Regions from separate parts of the Enterobacter mori genome, predicted to be linked through region 2. Evidence: predicted binding sites of a transcription regulator. Region 2 holds the regulator's gene; the other holds the start of a gene.
The links. Region 2 encodes LexA, which represses DNA repair genes until DNA is damaged. Its sites were predicted from a motif close to TNCTGTATGTACATACAGNA; they were not measured.
Positions count from the first base shown of each region.

Region 1: a site for LexA is predicted at 3,358-3,377, ahead of umuD (translesion error-prone DNA polymerase V autoproteolytic subunit). Genes of this name have one in related genera too.

Region 1 covers NZ_CP104285.1:2,055,965-2,064,033, forward strand. Annotated here, with positions in the region: gene tcp (methyl-accepting chemotaxis citrate transducer) at 1-268, opposite strand, end outside; gene N2K86_RS09820 (aldo/keto reductase family oxidoreductase) at 412-1,278, shown strand; gene N2K86_RS09825 (hypothetical protein) at 1,317-1,526, opposite strand; gene N2K86_RS09830 (EAL domain-containing protein) at 1,739-3,262, shown strand; gene umuD (translesion error-prone DNA polymerase V autoproteolytic subunit) at 3,396-3,830, shown strand; gene umuC (translesion error-prone DNA polymerase V subunit UmuC) at 3,814-5,076, shown strand; gene N2K86_RS09845 (LysR family transcriptional regulator) at 5,084-5,980, opposite strand; gene N2K86_RS09850 (SDR family oxidoreductase) at 6,078-7,133, shown strand; gene N2K86_RS09855 (hypothetical protein) at 7,209-7,655, shown strand; partial or broken gene N2K86_RS09860 (NAD(P)H-dependent flavin oxidoreductase) at 7,722-7,871, opposite strand; partial or broken gene N2K86_RS09865 (LysR substrate-binding domain-containing protein) at 7,876-8,069, shown strand, end outside.
Region 2 covers NZ_CP104285.1:291,225-299,293, forward strand. Annotated here, with positions in the region: gene ubiA (4-hydroxybenzoate octaprenyltransferase) at 1-570, shown strand, start outside; gene plsB (glycerol-3-phosphate 1-O-acyltransferase PlsB) at 663-3,083, opposite strand; gene N2K86_RS01415 (diacylglycerol kinase) at 3,238-3,606, shown strand; gene lexA (transcriptional repressor LexA) at 3,715-4,323, shown strand; gene dinF (MATE family efflux transporter DinF) at 4,386-5,723, shown strand; gene N2K86_RS01430 (CsbD family protein) at 5,845-6,054, shown strand; gene zur (zinc uptake transcriptional repressor Zur) at 6,124-6,636, opposite strand; gene N2K86_RS01440 (cupin domain-containing protein) at 6,752-7,240, shown strand; gene traF (conjugal transfer protein TraF) at 7,465-8,069, shown strand, end outside.

The DNA of each region.
Region 1 (8,069 bases), 1.8 Mb from region 2:
GCTTGTTGATCGCCGCGAGGGACGCAGGATCGCGCTGGTTTTTCAGGTAACGGATCGCCACGCGGGTGACGGTAACGCGCGTTTTTATCAGCGTATTGACGCTGTCGCTCAGGCTCTCCTGCTGGGCATTGAGCACCCCGGAGTTCTGGAAGTTATGGCGATCGTTGCTGACGGCAGAGTAGAACAACCCTCCCGTGACAACTTGCAGCAGACAGAATATGGTGAGGGCAAAGATAATACCGGTAATTACGTGCAGATTTTTCAGCATAGCGGTCGTCCGTTAGAGAGATGCAGAGGTACATCAATACTATCGTCGTATAGAATTTAAACTTTAATTTCACTCGTGCTTAACTTAGGGCTCCGATCGGGAACCTGTTGTAAATCCGGATCATTTTCATGAGGAAGGTCAACATGAGCAGCATTGATAAAAGCGGAACGTACGCGCTCGGCACGCGAACGGTTAAACGACTGGGCTATGGCGCGATGCAGCTTGCCGGGCCGGGCGTGTTTGGCCCACCGAAGGATAAGCAGGCCGCGCTGGAGGTGCTCCGCGAAGCGGTGGCCGCGGGTGTGAATCATATCGATACCAGCGATTTTTACGGCCCGCACGTGACTAACCAACTGATCCGCGAGGCGCTTCATCCTTACCGGGACGATCTGACCATCGTGACCAAAATCGGAGCCCGCCGCGACGACAAAGGTGCCTGGCTCCCGGCCTTTTCCGCGCAGGAACTGACTCAGGCGGTGCATGATAATCTGCGCAACCTGCAGCTGGACGTACTGGATGTGGTCAATCTGCGGATCATGTTTAGCGCCCACGGTCCTGCAGAAGGATCGATTGCTGAACCGTTGTCCACGCTGGCGGAGCTGCAACAGCAGGGGCTGGTTCGCCATATTGGATTGAGCAACGTCACTGCCTCTCAGGTCGCCGAGGCGCAGAAAATGGTGTCCGTGGTGTGCGTGCAGAACATGTACAACATTGTGAATCGCGGTGATGATTCGCTGGTGAAAACGCTTGCGCAGCAAGGGATTGCCTATGTGCCATTCTTCCCACTGGGCGGTTTCACGCCGCTGCAATCTTCCGGGCTGCAGACGGTTGCGGATGCGCTGGGGGCAACGGCAATGCAGGTTGCCCTGGCGTGGCTGTTGCAACGTTCTCCGAACATCCTGCTGATCCCCGGAACGTCCTCCGTGGCGCATCTGCAGCAAAACCTTGCCGCCGGGGATCTGGTGTTACCGCCGGACGCGCTGGACACGCTGAATTCACTGGTGGATTAAGCGATAACAGAATACCGCCTGCCAGATGAAGCCCTGGCTTAGTCTGCCGCAGGCGTCATCTGGTTATTCTGCCGGTGAAGCGCTAACGCTTCCGCCACAATCTCTTGCTTACTTTTGCGGGTTTCATAGGCGGTGGTTCTGATGTACTCCATCAGGTCGGGATCGATGCGGGCGCTCAACATCCTGAGATCGGCCTCCTTTGCTAAACCGCGAGCAACGCGTTTGTCGGGATAATCACGGGCTGGCATAGAAAACGTCCTCCAAAAAGTCTTGTTAATTCGTGCTGTAAAATATGCATTAGTCTAAATTTAAAGTCAATCGTTAGTGTTTTTATAGTGATTGTTTTAATTGAATCCCAATGAAAGTCATCGATAAGTCATTTATTTAAAGATAGCATGGTTATTTTTATTATTGTCGACCATGCTATTTATCATCATAACCCTGTAGGGTAGATACGTTGATGCGTAACACTTTTGTGCCTGTCGCAGCAGCAGTAGCCATTTTTATTGCGGGTATTTTTATCCTCAATATTCAACTCTGGTATTCAGCACGGGCCGACAGTCAGTCGGGAGCCCGATACGCTGTAAGCGATATTAATGACATTCTTGACGAGGCGCGTGTTGCCGCCCGAACGGCGACGGAAATTATCGTCAAGGGGTGCGATGCAGAAGGGCAGTACCAGCTGGGTACGGAGGCCGCTCTTCAGCCACATCTCAGAACCATCGTCATCATCAGGCAGGGACAGCCCTGGTGTTCATCTCTGCCGGGAAATCGCGTTTTATTGCGGCATGTTAATACGTTACCCGATGTTCCCTTATTTCTTGTTCCGGCAGGTGATACGGTAAACGGGCAGCCGGTTTTGCTCTTTCAGACCCGGTTTGCAGAAAACCGTATTATCGTGACGATCAGCGATCGCCATATCCGGGATGTGTTAAGCACGCCGTTAAAGCACGTGAATTACTCATTAGTGGTGGGCGGGAACGCAATTGACGCCTCTGGCGAACTGCACGTCACGCCTCCCGGCGAACATCAGGCCAGACAGGTTTATTCTGAACAATATTCCTATAGCATCCGATACAACCCTGCGCCTTTTTTCAGTCTGAAAAGACTTCTTAGCCAGGGGGGAGGCATACTCTTTTTCTTACTGCTGGTTGCCGGTATTGCGGCTTATGTTCTGTATAAGTACCTGAACAAACACACGCTTCCTGAAGAATCACTTCGCAGTGCAATTGCGAAGAGAGAAATCATTCCGTTTTACCAGCCCGTGGTTAACGGCAGGGAGGGCACGCTGCGGGGCGTGGAGGTTCTGGCAAGATGGAAACACCCCAAAGCGGGTTATATTTCACCCGGCGCATTCATTCCGATTGCTGAAAAATCGGGGCTGATTGTTTCCCTCACGCAAAGCCTGATGGCGCAGGTGGTGACGCAAATGAATGCCATCTCCAGTAAGCTTCCGGAAGGTTTTCATATCGGGATTAACTTCAGCGCTTCCCATATCGCGATGCCTGGCTTCGTGGACGAATGCCTGAAATATAAAAATAGCTTCGTCAGAAAGGATTTAAACCTTGTGATTGAGGTGACAGAGCGAGAGCCGCTGGATATTGATGAACGCCTCGTGCAGACCCTGAACGTGCTCCACGAAAATGGTTTTGCCATAGCCCTGGATGACTTTGGTACTGGCTATTCCGGGCTCTCTTATCTGCACGATCTGCATATCGATTACATCAAGATTGACCACAGCTTCGTCAGCAGAGTCAATGAACATGAGGACTCCACCCGGATCCTCGATTGCGTTTTGGATTTGGCGCGTAAGCTCTCCATCAGTATTGTGGCGGAAGGCGTTGAGACGAAGGCGCAGTTAGACTATCTCAACCGGAATAACATCGTATACCAGCAGGGATACTACTTCTTTAGACCGGTCGCCTTTACCGGGCTTATCCATATTTTGCTGTCTAAACCCAACGTGAAGGTCGTGGTGGAGTGACTTGTACAGGCGATGGCTAAATTAAATCCGCTCAAACTTCAACGCGTTTGGGTTCGCCTCCGGAAATGACCTTGATCCTTGTCCATAATCCGTAATACTGTATTTATATACAGTATCTGGCGAGAAAGGCATTATGGACACTCTCTTTTCTTATCACCAAAAACAAATCATTGAATTACCTTTATTTTTAGAACGTGTTGCCTGTGGTTTCCCGAGCCCGGCGCAGGATTACGTGGAGGATCGTCTCGATCTTAACCGGCTGGCAGTGAGACACCCCAGTGCGACCTATTTTATCAAGGTGAGTGGAGACTCCATGATTGGGGCGGGAATTAGCGACGGCGATCTGCTGGTGGTGGATCGTTCGTTAAATGCCGAACATGGGGATATCGTCGTGGCGTCGGTCGCCGGTGAGTTTACGGTGAAAGAGCTACAGACCCGCCCGGTTCTGAGGCTAATGCCACATAATGTCCGCTATCAACCGATCACCTTTCAGTCCGAAGAGGAGCTGCAGATCTTCGGCGTCGTCACCCACACGCTCAAAACGCATAAACATGTTCGCGCTGGTTGATGTGAACAGCTTCTATGCCTCCTGCGAGCGGGTGTTCCGTCCCGATCTGGAAGGGAAACCCATCGTGGTGGTGTCCAATAACGACGGCTGCATTATTTCACTGTCGCGAGAGGCAAAGCAGTTCGGCATCAAAATGGGTGAGCCGTATTTTAAGTTCAAAGAGAAGGGCTACCCGTCGCGGGTTTACGTCTTTAGCTCGAACTATGCGCTGTATGCCGATCTCAGCAGTCGGGTCATGCAGACGCTGACCGATCTCGCCCCGGCAATAGAGATTTACTCCATCGATGAGGCGTTCGTAAACGTTTCAGGGGTAAGCCATTGCCTGTCGCTGGAAACGTTCTGTCACCAGATGCGCACGCAGGTATTTAAAAATACGGGCTTAACCGTTGGCGTCGGTATTGCCCCGACAAAAACGCTGGCAAAGCTGGCTAACTATGCGGCGAAACGGTGGGCCAGCACAGGCGGCGTGGTCGATCTCTCAGGCCGCGAGCGGCAGCGTAAACTGCTGGAAAAGGTTCCGGTAGAGGAGGTGTGGGGGGTAGGGCGACGTATTACGAAAAAACTGAACGCGATGGGCATTACCACGGCGCTGGAGCTGGCGGAGGCCTCCTCGTGGGTCATTCGCAAACATTTTAACGTGGTACTGGAGCGTACGGCGCGCGAGCTTCGCGGTGAGCCCTGTCTTGACCTTGAAGAGTACACCCCCACGAAGCAGCAAATCATCTGTAGCCGTTCGTTTGGTCACCGTATTACGCAATACGAAGAGATGCACCAGGCCATTTGCGCCTACGCGGAACGCGCCGCGGAAAAACTGCGCGGCGAGCATCAGTATTGCCGCTTTATCAGCGTGTTTGTGCGCACCAGCCCGCATGCTGAAAACGAAATTTATTACGGCAATCAGGCTTCTGTCACCTTGATGACGCCCACCAATGACTCGCGCGATATCATCCGCGCCGCCACGGAGGCGCTGGGGCGGATATGGCTCGATGGATATCGCTATATGAAAGCCGGGGTAATGTTGGCGGACTTTTTCAGCAGCGGCGTCGCCCAGCTTAATTTGTTTGACGATAATCGCCTGCGCGCCAACAGCGCGGCGCTGATGGAGATGATCGACAGCCTAAATCATTCCGGCAAAGGGAAGATATGGTTCGCCGGGCAGGGTATTGAGAAATCCTGGGCGATGAAGCGTGAGATGCTGTCACCGGCCTATACGACGCGGTACACCGATTTGCCGGTGGCAAAGTAGAAGGCGGCTATTTTGTGGTTTCATGCGTCGCGATCTCAGGCAGTAACTGCTCAATCACGCTAACGACCTTTCTGACGCGCTGCGGAATAAAGCGGGCGTCAGGATAAACGGCATAGAGGAAGCGATCGGGTAGCCGCCAGTCGGGCAGCACCGGTACCAGCGTGCCCGCTTGCAGCGCGCGGGCCGCGAGCGGTCGCTGCAAGCCGCCGATACCAATACCGGACGCCAGCGCCTGCAGCAGCGCGTCGCTGGTGTTGGCACGGAAAACGGTATTCACGTTGACCTCGACCGTTTCCTCGTCAGAAATCAGACGCAGGGGGGCATCCAGCGGAATACCGCTGAACCGGACGTGTGGCAGCGTCGCCAGCTCGCTGATGGCGTGTACCGCCTGAAAATCGGGAGCGGCAAACAGCGCGGCTTCAATCCGCGCCAGCACGCGAGCCGCGTGCGCCAGCGGAGGTTCACTGCTCAGCCGTATCGCGACATCCACGCCTTCCGTTACCAGATCGGCGAGGCGGTCATCCAGGGAAATCATCAACTGCAGTTCGGGGTGCAGGCGCTGTAGCTCCAGCAGATGCGGCAAAAAGATTTGGCCCAGGCCGCTCGGTAACTGGACATGGACGCGTCCCTGAACGCTATGATCGACAGGATGTAAACGCCTCTCCGCTTCCCCCATGGCGTCCAGCACAAGCTGCATATCACGCCGGTAACGTTCACCCTGTTCGGTCAGCTTCATCGTACGCGTCGTACGGTGCAGCAATACCACACCCAGCGATTCCTCAAGCGCCGCGATCTGTTGACTGACGGCGGACTGCTTAATACCGGTCTGACGGGCGGCCGCAGAAAACGAGCCCGCTTCAGCGACGCGTAGAAAGGTAGAAATGGCAGTGAGCTTGTTATTCATTTAATGATTCTGCTTATAAGTGCCATCGGTTTCAGGGGATATCTTCAGAAAAAATAATATATCACACTGCACCTGTCACCCTTTCCGGAGAAACACCATGAATAAGATGCAGCAACGCAACGTCGCCCTGGTCGCGGGTGCCAGCGGCATTGTCGGCAGACAGCTGGTTAATACACTTCTGCACCATCAGTGGGAGGTGATCGGCCTCAGTCGCCACGCGGTAACCCATCCGGACGGCATTCCCGTGGTGAACGTCGATTTACTGGATGCACAGGACACTGCACGGGCGCTGCACGCCCTGAACGGTGTCACCCACATTTTTTACAGCGCCTGGGCGAACGCGGCGAACTGGACAGATATGGTTGAGCCGAACGTCACCATGCTGCGTAATCTGGTCAGCACCTTCGAAAAAACGGCACCTTTGCAGACGGTAAGCCTGATGCAGGGGTACAAAGTCTACGGTGCGCATCTGGGACCGTTTAAAACCCCGGCGCGGGAAAGCGATCCCGGCGTAGCGGGTGCCGAATTTAACGCCGCGCAGCTCACGTGGCTCAGCCAGTTTCAGCGGGGGAAACGCTGGCACTGGAATGCCATCAGGCCGGGCGTGGTGGGGAGTGGGGTACCGGGCAATGCCATGAACCTTGCGCTGAGCATCGCTCTGTACGCCTCCCTGTGTAAGGCGCTGGGTTTACCGCTGCGTTTTCCCGGTTCGGAACAGACCTGGCACAGCATCGTGGATCATACCGACGCCGGGCTGCTGGCCGAGGCAACGCTGTGGGCCGCCACGTCACCTGAGGCACAGAATCAGGCGTTCAACGTGAATAATGGCGATATCTGGCGCTGGAGCGAGCTGTGGCCGCGTATCGCACGCTGGTTTGAACTGGACTCTGCGCCGCCGGTGAGGTTGTCATTTCATCAGCTTTTTAATGACTATCGCGGCGTATGGCGCGAGCTTGCCGGAGAGCGGCTGGTGGAAGCGGATATTATGCAGCTGAGCGACGGGCGGTTTGCCGATTTTGTCTTTAGCTGGAACTACGACATGTTTGGGGACGGGAGCAAGCTGCGCAGGGCGGGCTTTATGCAAATGCAGGCCACCGATGAGATGTTTTTCCGCCTGTTCGCGCAGCTGAGAGCCGCGCGGATTATTCCCTGACCGTAAGGGTTGTTGTCATAAACGATCGGCGCGTTATACTCACGCGTTAATAAAAAGGTATGGCGGGGCAGAGGGATGCACGAGAGTTTAAAAATGATATCAGTCGCGCTGCCCCTCATTGCGTTTTTCATTCTGTTAAGCTTTTTTGTCAGACGCATTCGCCAGGCAAAACGGATCATTTCAGATCGTAACGGGATGAAAAAGATATCTGCCAACCCCTCACTATTTGGCGGTAATGCAGGTAAAACCTGGTTTTATGATGACCTGTTTTTATATGAAGTTAAAAAAAACGCCACCCGTAAGATCGCACTGGCTAACATCATTAAAATCGGGCCGGGAAATACCGAGATAAATAGCAGAAGGGTCTGGATTGTTATTTACCGTGATGGTGCTAATGAAAAGCAGGTGCAATTTTATAACAATCTTACCCTCTGGAATCACAACTTTACGGCTTTTCTGGCAGCGATAAAAAGTGCCAATCCTGACGCTGTCGTTAAAGAACGCGCAATCCTCAATTTGTGAAAAACAACCGCAGACGGTGTGCGGACGCCGCTCTTGTGCAGCGTCCACAGCATCAGGGTTAAGGGCTTACTCAACCGCTAACGCATTGACGATCTCCGCCACGCTTTTCACGCTGCGGATGTTCCCAATCCCCGTGCCGAGCGCGATATAGCCGTCATCGGTGTTGCCTTCGAGCATGCCAAGACGCAGGCCCCGTAATCCCCCCATCGCTTTTGCGGCGCTGCGGGTGGGCGAACTGGACGACGGCGATTATATCGCGAGAAAAGTGGGGGACATCAAAATTACGACCTGTGCCAGTCCGGCCTGGCTGGCACAACACGGCACGCCAGAAACGCTGGATGATTTACACAAACATCAGGCCATCAACTGGGTGAATAACAACAGCAGACAAATCCATCCGTGGACGTTTACGAC
Region 2 (8,069 bases):
GTGGTGCTGGTGCTGCTCTCCTTCATGCTGGTGCTGACGCTTAACACCATGACGATCCTGCTGTCTGTCGCCGCGCTGGCGCTGGCCTGGGTCTACCCGTTTATGAAGCGCTACACCCATCTGCCGCAGGTGGTGCTGGGCGCGGCATTTGGTTGGTCGATTCCGATGGCGTTTGCCGCGGTTAGCGAGTCTGTCCCGCTCAGCTGCTGGCTGATGTTCCTGGCGAATATTCTTTGGGCCGTGGCGTACGATACGCAGTACGCGATGGTCGACCGCGATGATGATCTCAAGATTGGCATCAAGTCGACGGCGATCCTGTTTGGCCGTCAGGACAAACTGATTATCGGCATATTGCAGGTGGCGGTGCTGGCGCTGATGGTGGCGATTGGTCGCCTGAACGGCCTGAACTGGGAATTTTACTGGTCCGTGCTGGTGGCGGGACTGCTGTTTGCGTATCAGCAGAAGCTGATTGCGAAGCGCGAGCGTGAAGCCTGCTTTAAAGCGTTTTTAAATAATAACTACGTCGGTCTGGTGCTGTTCCTGGGCCTGGCGATGAGCTATTTTGGCTGAAAAAAAGCCCGGTGGCGCTGACGCCTACCGGGCCTACATATGTGCTGGATCGTAGGCCGGGTAAGGCGATGCCGCCACCCGGCTTTTTTACATCACTCGTCCTGCGTCGCGCTTTCAATCGTTAGACGTACATCTGAGGTAATCAGCTCGGCCAGCATCTGGTAAATCTTCATCGTCTCTTCCGGTTCGGCATCGCCCGTATCGCTGATAAACCCTTCATCACGCAGCGTCAGCACCAGTGAGCTGAATACCGCTTTGTCGAAGAACTCCGGTGCGTTAATGCCGTGCAGAACAGACAGGCGCTGTGCCAGCGTCCGGCTCTCTTTTTCCAGCGTACCACGGTTGATCGACGGGTTCGCGCTGAGCAGCCAGAAGGTGATGGCGTAGCGCTGCAGCGTTTCACGCGCACCGGCGGCCAGCAGCTGCAGGGTGCGGGAGCGGGACGGGTTGATATGCAGCTCGTCATTATTCAGGGTAATCAGCCCCTGACGACGCATCTCTTCCGTCATTTTATCCAGTTCTACCGCCAGCTCATCTTTACTCCAGCGCAGGAACAGCTCCGCTTTCAGCATCGGGTAGATAGCTTCAAGATGGCGCAACAGTTCCTGACGCGAAATGCGGCGATGCTGGGTAATAATGGCCGCCATCAGCGACGGCAACATCAGCATATGCGTGATGTTGTTGCGGTAGTACGTCATCAGCACCGCCTGCTCGCGCGGGAGGATGATGATGTCACCGATGGTGTCTTTTTCGACTTCGAACTTATTCATCTGCAGCGCGTGGTCGATAAGCTCGCTCGCGGTAGCAGAAGGCACAGTCGAATCAACCGAATACGGCACGTTGCGCATAATGTTCAGGTAGCAATCAAGCTGCTCGGTCAACTGCTCACGGGTGAGTGAGCGCTGGCGAGAGGCCAGAAGCGCGGTACAGCACAGGTTCATGGCGTTCGCCGCACCTGCGTTGTTAATGCGCACCATCAGCTCTGCAGCAATACCGTTCACCGTAGGCGTCAGCCACGCCGGACGTACCGCTTCGATAGGGTCGATAGACTCGCGCCACTCCGGGACATGGTTGTTCAGATACGTCATCAGCGGCATCGGTTCGCCAAAGTTCACGTAGCCCTGGCCAAGATTGCGCAGCTTGCTCAGGCCGCGCAGCATCTGCGGCAGGCTCTCTTTCTCTTTGGTCGCACCGCGCAGCTCTTTGGCGTAAGTGCCCACTTCCATGACGTGTTCATAGCCAATGTAGATCGGCACCAGCGTGATCGGACGCGTGCCGCCGCGCAGCATCGCCTGGATGGTCATCGATAGCGTGCCGGTTTTCGGATCGAGCAGACGCCCTGTACGGGAACGACCGCCCTCCACGAAGTACTCGACGGAATAGCCGCGGCTGAACAGCTCGCCGAGATATTCACGGAACACCGTGGAATAGAGCTTGTTACCCTTAAAGGTACGGCGAATAAAGAACGCACCCAGACGGCGGAAGATCGGGCCTGCTGGCCAGAAGTTCAGGTTGATACCCGCCGCAATGTGCGGTGGCACCAGCCCCTGGTGATACAACACATAGGAGAGCAGCAGGTAGTCCATGTGGCTGCGGTGGCAGGGCACATAAACAATTTCATGACCGTCGTGGGCCAGCTGGCGTACGCGCTCTGCGTTGTGGACGTTAATGCCCTGATAGAGACGGTTCCAGGTGAAACTCAGGATACGGTCAGAGAGGCGAATCATCTCGTAGGAGAAGTTCGCCGCGATCTCTTCCATCAGCGCAATGGCGTTCTGCTGTGCTTTCTCGTGGGAAATCTTCTTGCTGCGTGCTTCGTCTTCAACTGCGCGGGCAATCGCTTTGGAGGCCAGCAGCTTGTTGAAAAGATCCTGACGCGCCGGGAGACGAGGCCCAACGGCAGCCAGACGCTGGCGTGCGAAGTGCATACGCGCTACGCGTGCCAGTTTTTGCGCGATGATCTTGTCGGTGCCGTGCTCGTCCGCCATACGACGCAGCGAAACGGAAGGGGAGAAGCGCACAAAGCTGTCGCGTCCCAGCCAGGAGACCGCGAAGAACTTCTGGATGCCGTTGAGCATACGCAGCGGCGGATTCTCTTCGCCTTTTTCGCGGCCCGGACGGCGACCAAACATCACTGAGACCGGCACCATCTGCACATCCAGATCAGGATTGCTGCGGTGCAGGTCGAGATAGTCATGGAACAGCTTGATGGACTCTTCTTTCGGCGTGTAATAGGTAAACACGCGCGGCCCGCCGTGGATAAACACGTAGCGCGGCAGCAGAGTGCCATCAACTTCAAGCGGTTCAAGTGGGTCAGGTAAATCATGCGCCAGACATTGGGCGCGAAGCGTCAGCAGGTCTGCCTTCGAGTTATAAGGCAAAACATACATAATAGGGCGCGACGTATCGAGCCCTAATTCCAGCGCAGGTTCTGCTGGGATAGACTTACTTTTTACCAGGACGCTTAATGGTAAATTAAGTAATTTGTAGTAAATTCGTGGCCAGCCGGACATAAACGATGTAAAGCCTCTGGTTAATAATGCAATTGCGGCGCAAGGATAACAGAAAGCGCGCAAAATTTCTGTTGTTACCCGTCATACTTCAGGCTGCAGCAAAACGCGCTGCGCTCACAGTTACTGACGCTTTTTCCAATAAAAGGTTCTTTTAATGGCCAATAATACCACTGGGTTAACCCGAATCATCAAAGCTGCTGGCTATTCATGGAAAGGTTTCCGTGCCGCGTGGCTTAACGAAGCTGCTTTCCGCCAGGAGGGGGTCGCCGCTATCGTCGCGATTATCATCGCCTGCTTCCTTGATGTTGATGCAATAACTCGCGTGCTTCTCATCGGCTCTGTTCTTTTGGTGATGATAGTGGAAATTCTCAATAGCGCTATTGAGGCGGTTGTGGACCGTATCGGTTCAGATTTCCACGAACTTTCTGGCCGCGCGAAAGACATGGGATCTGCCGCTGTGCTGCTGGCGATTATCACGGCTGCTATCACCTGGGTCACGTTGCTTTGGTCACATTTCCGATGAGCCTCGAGGAATAATTAAGTCCCTGGTTTTTTGTGCAGTTTTTGGTTCCAAAATCGCCTTTGACTGTATATACTCACAGCATAACTGTATATACACCCAGGGGGCGGAATGAAAGCGTTAACGACCAGGCAGCAAGAGGTGTTTGATCTCATTCGGGATCATATCGGCCAGACGGGTATGCCACCCACGCGTGCGGAAATCGCTCAGCGTCTGGGCTTCCGTTCTCCAAATGCGGCCGAGGAACACCTGAAAGCGCTGGCGCGCAAAGGTGTGATTGAAATTGTGTCTGGCGCGTCTCGCGGCATTCGTCTGCTGGTGGAAGAAGAGACAGGCATTCCGCTGATTGGTCGTGTCGCCGCAGGTGAACCTCTGTTGGCCCAGCAGCATATTGAAGGTCACTATCAGGTCGATCCTGGTATGTTCAAGCCGAGTGCGGATTTCCTGCTGCGCGTCAGCGGGATGTCCATGAAAGATATCGGCATTCTTGACGGCGATCTGCTGGCCGTTCACAAAACACAGGATGTACGTAACGGTCAGGTTGTGGTCGCGCGTATTGATGATGAAGTGACAGTCAAGCGATTGAAAAAACAGGGCAACACCGTACAGCTGCTGCCCGAAAATAACGAATTCTCCCCGATTGTGGTGGATCTGCGCGAACAGAACTTCTCCATTGAAGGTCTGGCCGTTGGTGTTATCCGCAACGGTGAATGGCTGTAACCTCTTCCTGACAGGCTACGGGTCTCCGTAGCCTGGATCATTTTGCATTCCCGGTATTTTTCATGTCACTGCTGACAGCTTCTGATAAGGCATTGTGGCGTCTTGCACTGCCGATGATTTTTTCCAATATCACCGTTCCCTTGCTTGGCCTGGTGGACACTGCGGTGATTGGTCATCTGGATTCCCCCGTTTATCTGGGCGGCGTGGCGATTGGCGCAACGGCGACCAGTTTTCTCTTTATGCTGCTGCTCTTTTTACGCATGAGTACCACGGGGCTTACGGCACAAGCCTATGGCGCGAAAGATCCGCTGCGACTGGCGCGCGCGCTGGTGCAACCACTCATTCTGGCACTTGGGGCAGGTGCCTTAATCGTTCTCTTTCGCACGCCGCTGATTGATCTGGCGCTGCATATTGTGGGTGGCAGCGAGGCGGTACTGGAGCAGGCGCGTCGCTTCCTTGAAATCCGCTGGCTCAGCGCGCCCGCATCACTGGCAAACCTGGTTCTGCTGGGCTGGCTGCTGGGCGTGCAGTACGCTCGTGCGCCGGTCATCCTACTGGTAGTGGGAAACCTTTTGAACATCGTGCTCGACCTCTGGCTGGTGATGGGCCTGCACATGAACGTACAGGGCGCGGCGCTGGCAACAGCAGTCGCAGAATACGGCACGTTTCTCATCGGCCTGTGGATGGTCTGGCGCGTACTGGCCATGCGTGGCGTCTCCCTTGTCATGCTGAAAACCGCGTGGCGCGGCAACATCCGCAAGCTGCTGGCGCTGAACCGCGACATTATGCTGCGCTCATTACTGCTTCAGCTCTGCTTTGGCGCGCTGACGGTCTTTGGGGCGCGACTTGGGCCGGAGATCGTCGCGGTTAATGCGGTCCTGATGACGCTGCTGACCTTTACCGCGTATGCGCTGGATGGCTTTGCCTATGCCGTTGAAGCCCATTCGGGGCAAGCGTATGGCGCACGCGAAAGCGGCCAGCTCCGCGAGGTGTGGCGGGCGGCTTGCCGTCAGTCAGGCCTGGTGGCACTGGCGTTTGCACTCATTTACGCCTGTCTGGGTGAACAAATCGTTGCCTTACTCACCTCCCTCCCATCGCTGCGCGAACTGGCGAGTCACTATGTCGTCTGGCAGGTGATCTTACCGGTGGTGGGCGTGTGGTGTTATCTGCTGGATGGCATGTTTATTGGCGCGACGCGAGGTGCGGAGATGCGCAATAGCATGGCGGTCGCGGCTGCAGGTTTTGGCCTGACGCTGCTGACCTTACCGTATTTGGGCAACCACGGTTTATGGCTGGCACTGGCAGTTTTTCTCGCGTTACGTGGCCTGTCGCTGGCCTTTATCTGGCACCGTCACTGGCGAAATAACACCTGGCTGCCTTCCCGCCACGATATATCGTGACGGTTAAAGATTCCGAATATGAAATCAACCGCCGAATCCTTAACTACAATAATTATCACGTCCAGCAGAAAAGAACGTAACGGACGTTACGACCCGACGCTTAACTTAAGAGGACACGATGATGAATAAAGACGAAATCGGCGGCAACTGGAAGCAGTTCAAAGGTAAAGCGAAAGAACAGTGGGGTAAGCTGACGGATGACGATATGACCGTCATTGAAGGTAAACGCGATCAGCTTGTCGGTAAAATCCAGGAGCGTTACGGCTACGCAAAAGACCAGGCGGAAAAAGAAGTGGGCGACTGGGAAAAACGCAACGACTACCGCTGGTAACCGGGCTATACCCGAAAGTACAAGGAAGTACGCCCTGAGGGCGGCCATGAGCCGCCTTTTCTTTTGCCGTTAACGCGGCTTTTTCTTCACGAGAATAGAGTGATCGTGTTGGCATTCATCCTGATGACGACAGGATTCCACCTCCACGCACGCCGAGCACAGCCCGTGCGCTTCAATCACGTTATGACGCAGGGCGAAGCCCATTTTAGCCGCCAGGGTATGCATAATATCTTCCACGCCTTCCGCACACTCTTCCTTCACTGCGCCGCAGCGGTCGCAGATAAACATGGCTGAGGTATGGGTTGGCTGATCGAACAGATGGCACAGAACATAGCTGTTGGTCGATTCAACCTTGTGTACAAACCCTTGTTCGAGCAGAAAATCCAGCGCACGATAAACCGTAGGCGGTTTTGCCTGTGGCTCGGTTGCACGCAGCAAGTCCAGCAGGTCGTATGCGCTGATCGCCCCCTGTTGCAGGCTCATCAGGCGCAATACCTCGAGGCGCTGCGGAGTCAGGCGCACATTGCGTTGCGCACACAGCTTTTCGGCCTGCGCTAACAGCTCTTTTGTGGACTTATCCATTGAGCACCTCGGATGTAATAGGATGGAAAACCCTCACTTTATCATGTTCTGGTAAAAACACCGAGATCCACCAGGCTGTGCTATACCTGACGCATCGCAATTCGGGGAATTAACCATGAAAAGACCTGACTGTATTAAGCACTGGCAAGATGTGGAAGGTGCTGACGATTCTACCTATCCCGACAGTAACGAACTTTTTTCCATCGGCGCGCCCCTCGCTCGCAGGCTGGGCTTAGGCCGTATTGGTATTCATCATGAGCGTTTGCCGCCAGGCCGTCGTACGTCATACCCACATGCGGAAAGTGACGAAGAAGAGTTTATTTATGTGCTTGAAGGGCATCCGGAGGCCTGGATAAACGGCTACCTGTGGAAGCTTGAGCCGGGAGATAGCGTGGGGTTCCCCGCCGGGACGGGCATTTGCCATACCTTTATAAACAACACTGACGAAGAGGTACGGTTGCTGGTTGTCGGCGAGGCCAATAAAAAGCAAAACCGCATCTACTACCCGCTGAACCCGGTCTATGCCGCGACGCGCGAGGACCGCTGGGTAGATCATCCTCCTCAATTTTTTGGGCCGCATGACGGAAAACCCGAGCGGAAATAATTTTCCTCTTCTATAAATATTGAGGGCCGTCACAAATTACAACAGGCCGTAAGGGAATTTTACTTAGGGAAAGAAATAGCGGGTCTTTTACTTCTTATTCACAGCAATAGTTCGTTCCTGTTTGGGTGATAACAGACAGGGGTTATTTCATAACAGACTATAACGGGCATACTGTGAAAAAATATTTTAAATTTTCGGTGGTTAGCATTGCTGTCTCCTTTTTTATGGCAAATCAGGCGGGAGCAGCCAATACCTGGACAGAATCACGTAGCGACGCCATGGGCGGCACGGGCGTAGCCGCTGGCAGTTATGGCAGCGGGGCGTTAATCAACCCCGCGTTGCTGGCAAAGGCAAAACCGGACGATGATGTGACGGTCATTTTGCCGTCCGTTGGGGTGCAGGTGACAGATGAAGACAATCTTCAGGATGAGATTGATACCATCAACGACAAAATCAATCACTATAAGGATGTGGTTGATAACCTTACGCCCATTGAAGTCATCACCAATCCGTTAGGTTCGATCAACCAGTTCCAGGGCGCGGCCAAAGATCTTGCCGATGAACTGGACTATCTCAAGGGTAAAACTGCACGTGCAACGGCTGGGGCAGGACTTGCCGTGAGTATCCCTAACGATGTGCTTTCCGTGGCCTTTATGGCCAAAGGTTATGCTCATGGTCGGGTTAGCTCATCTATCGACCAGCAAGATATTGATTATCTGCGCAGTATTCAAAGAAGCGATGTGGTTGCTGCCGGTGTTGCCCTGGATGCAGCGCTGAATGGCACGGATCAGATCACCAAAAACCTCAACTCAACGGCGTCTGGCCGGGC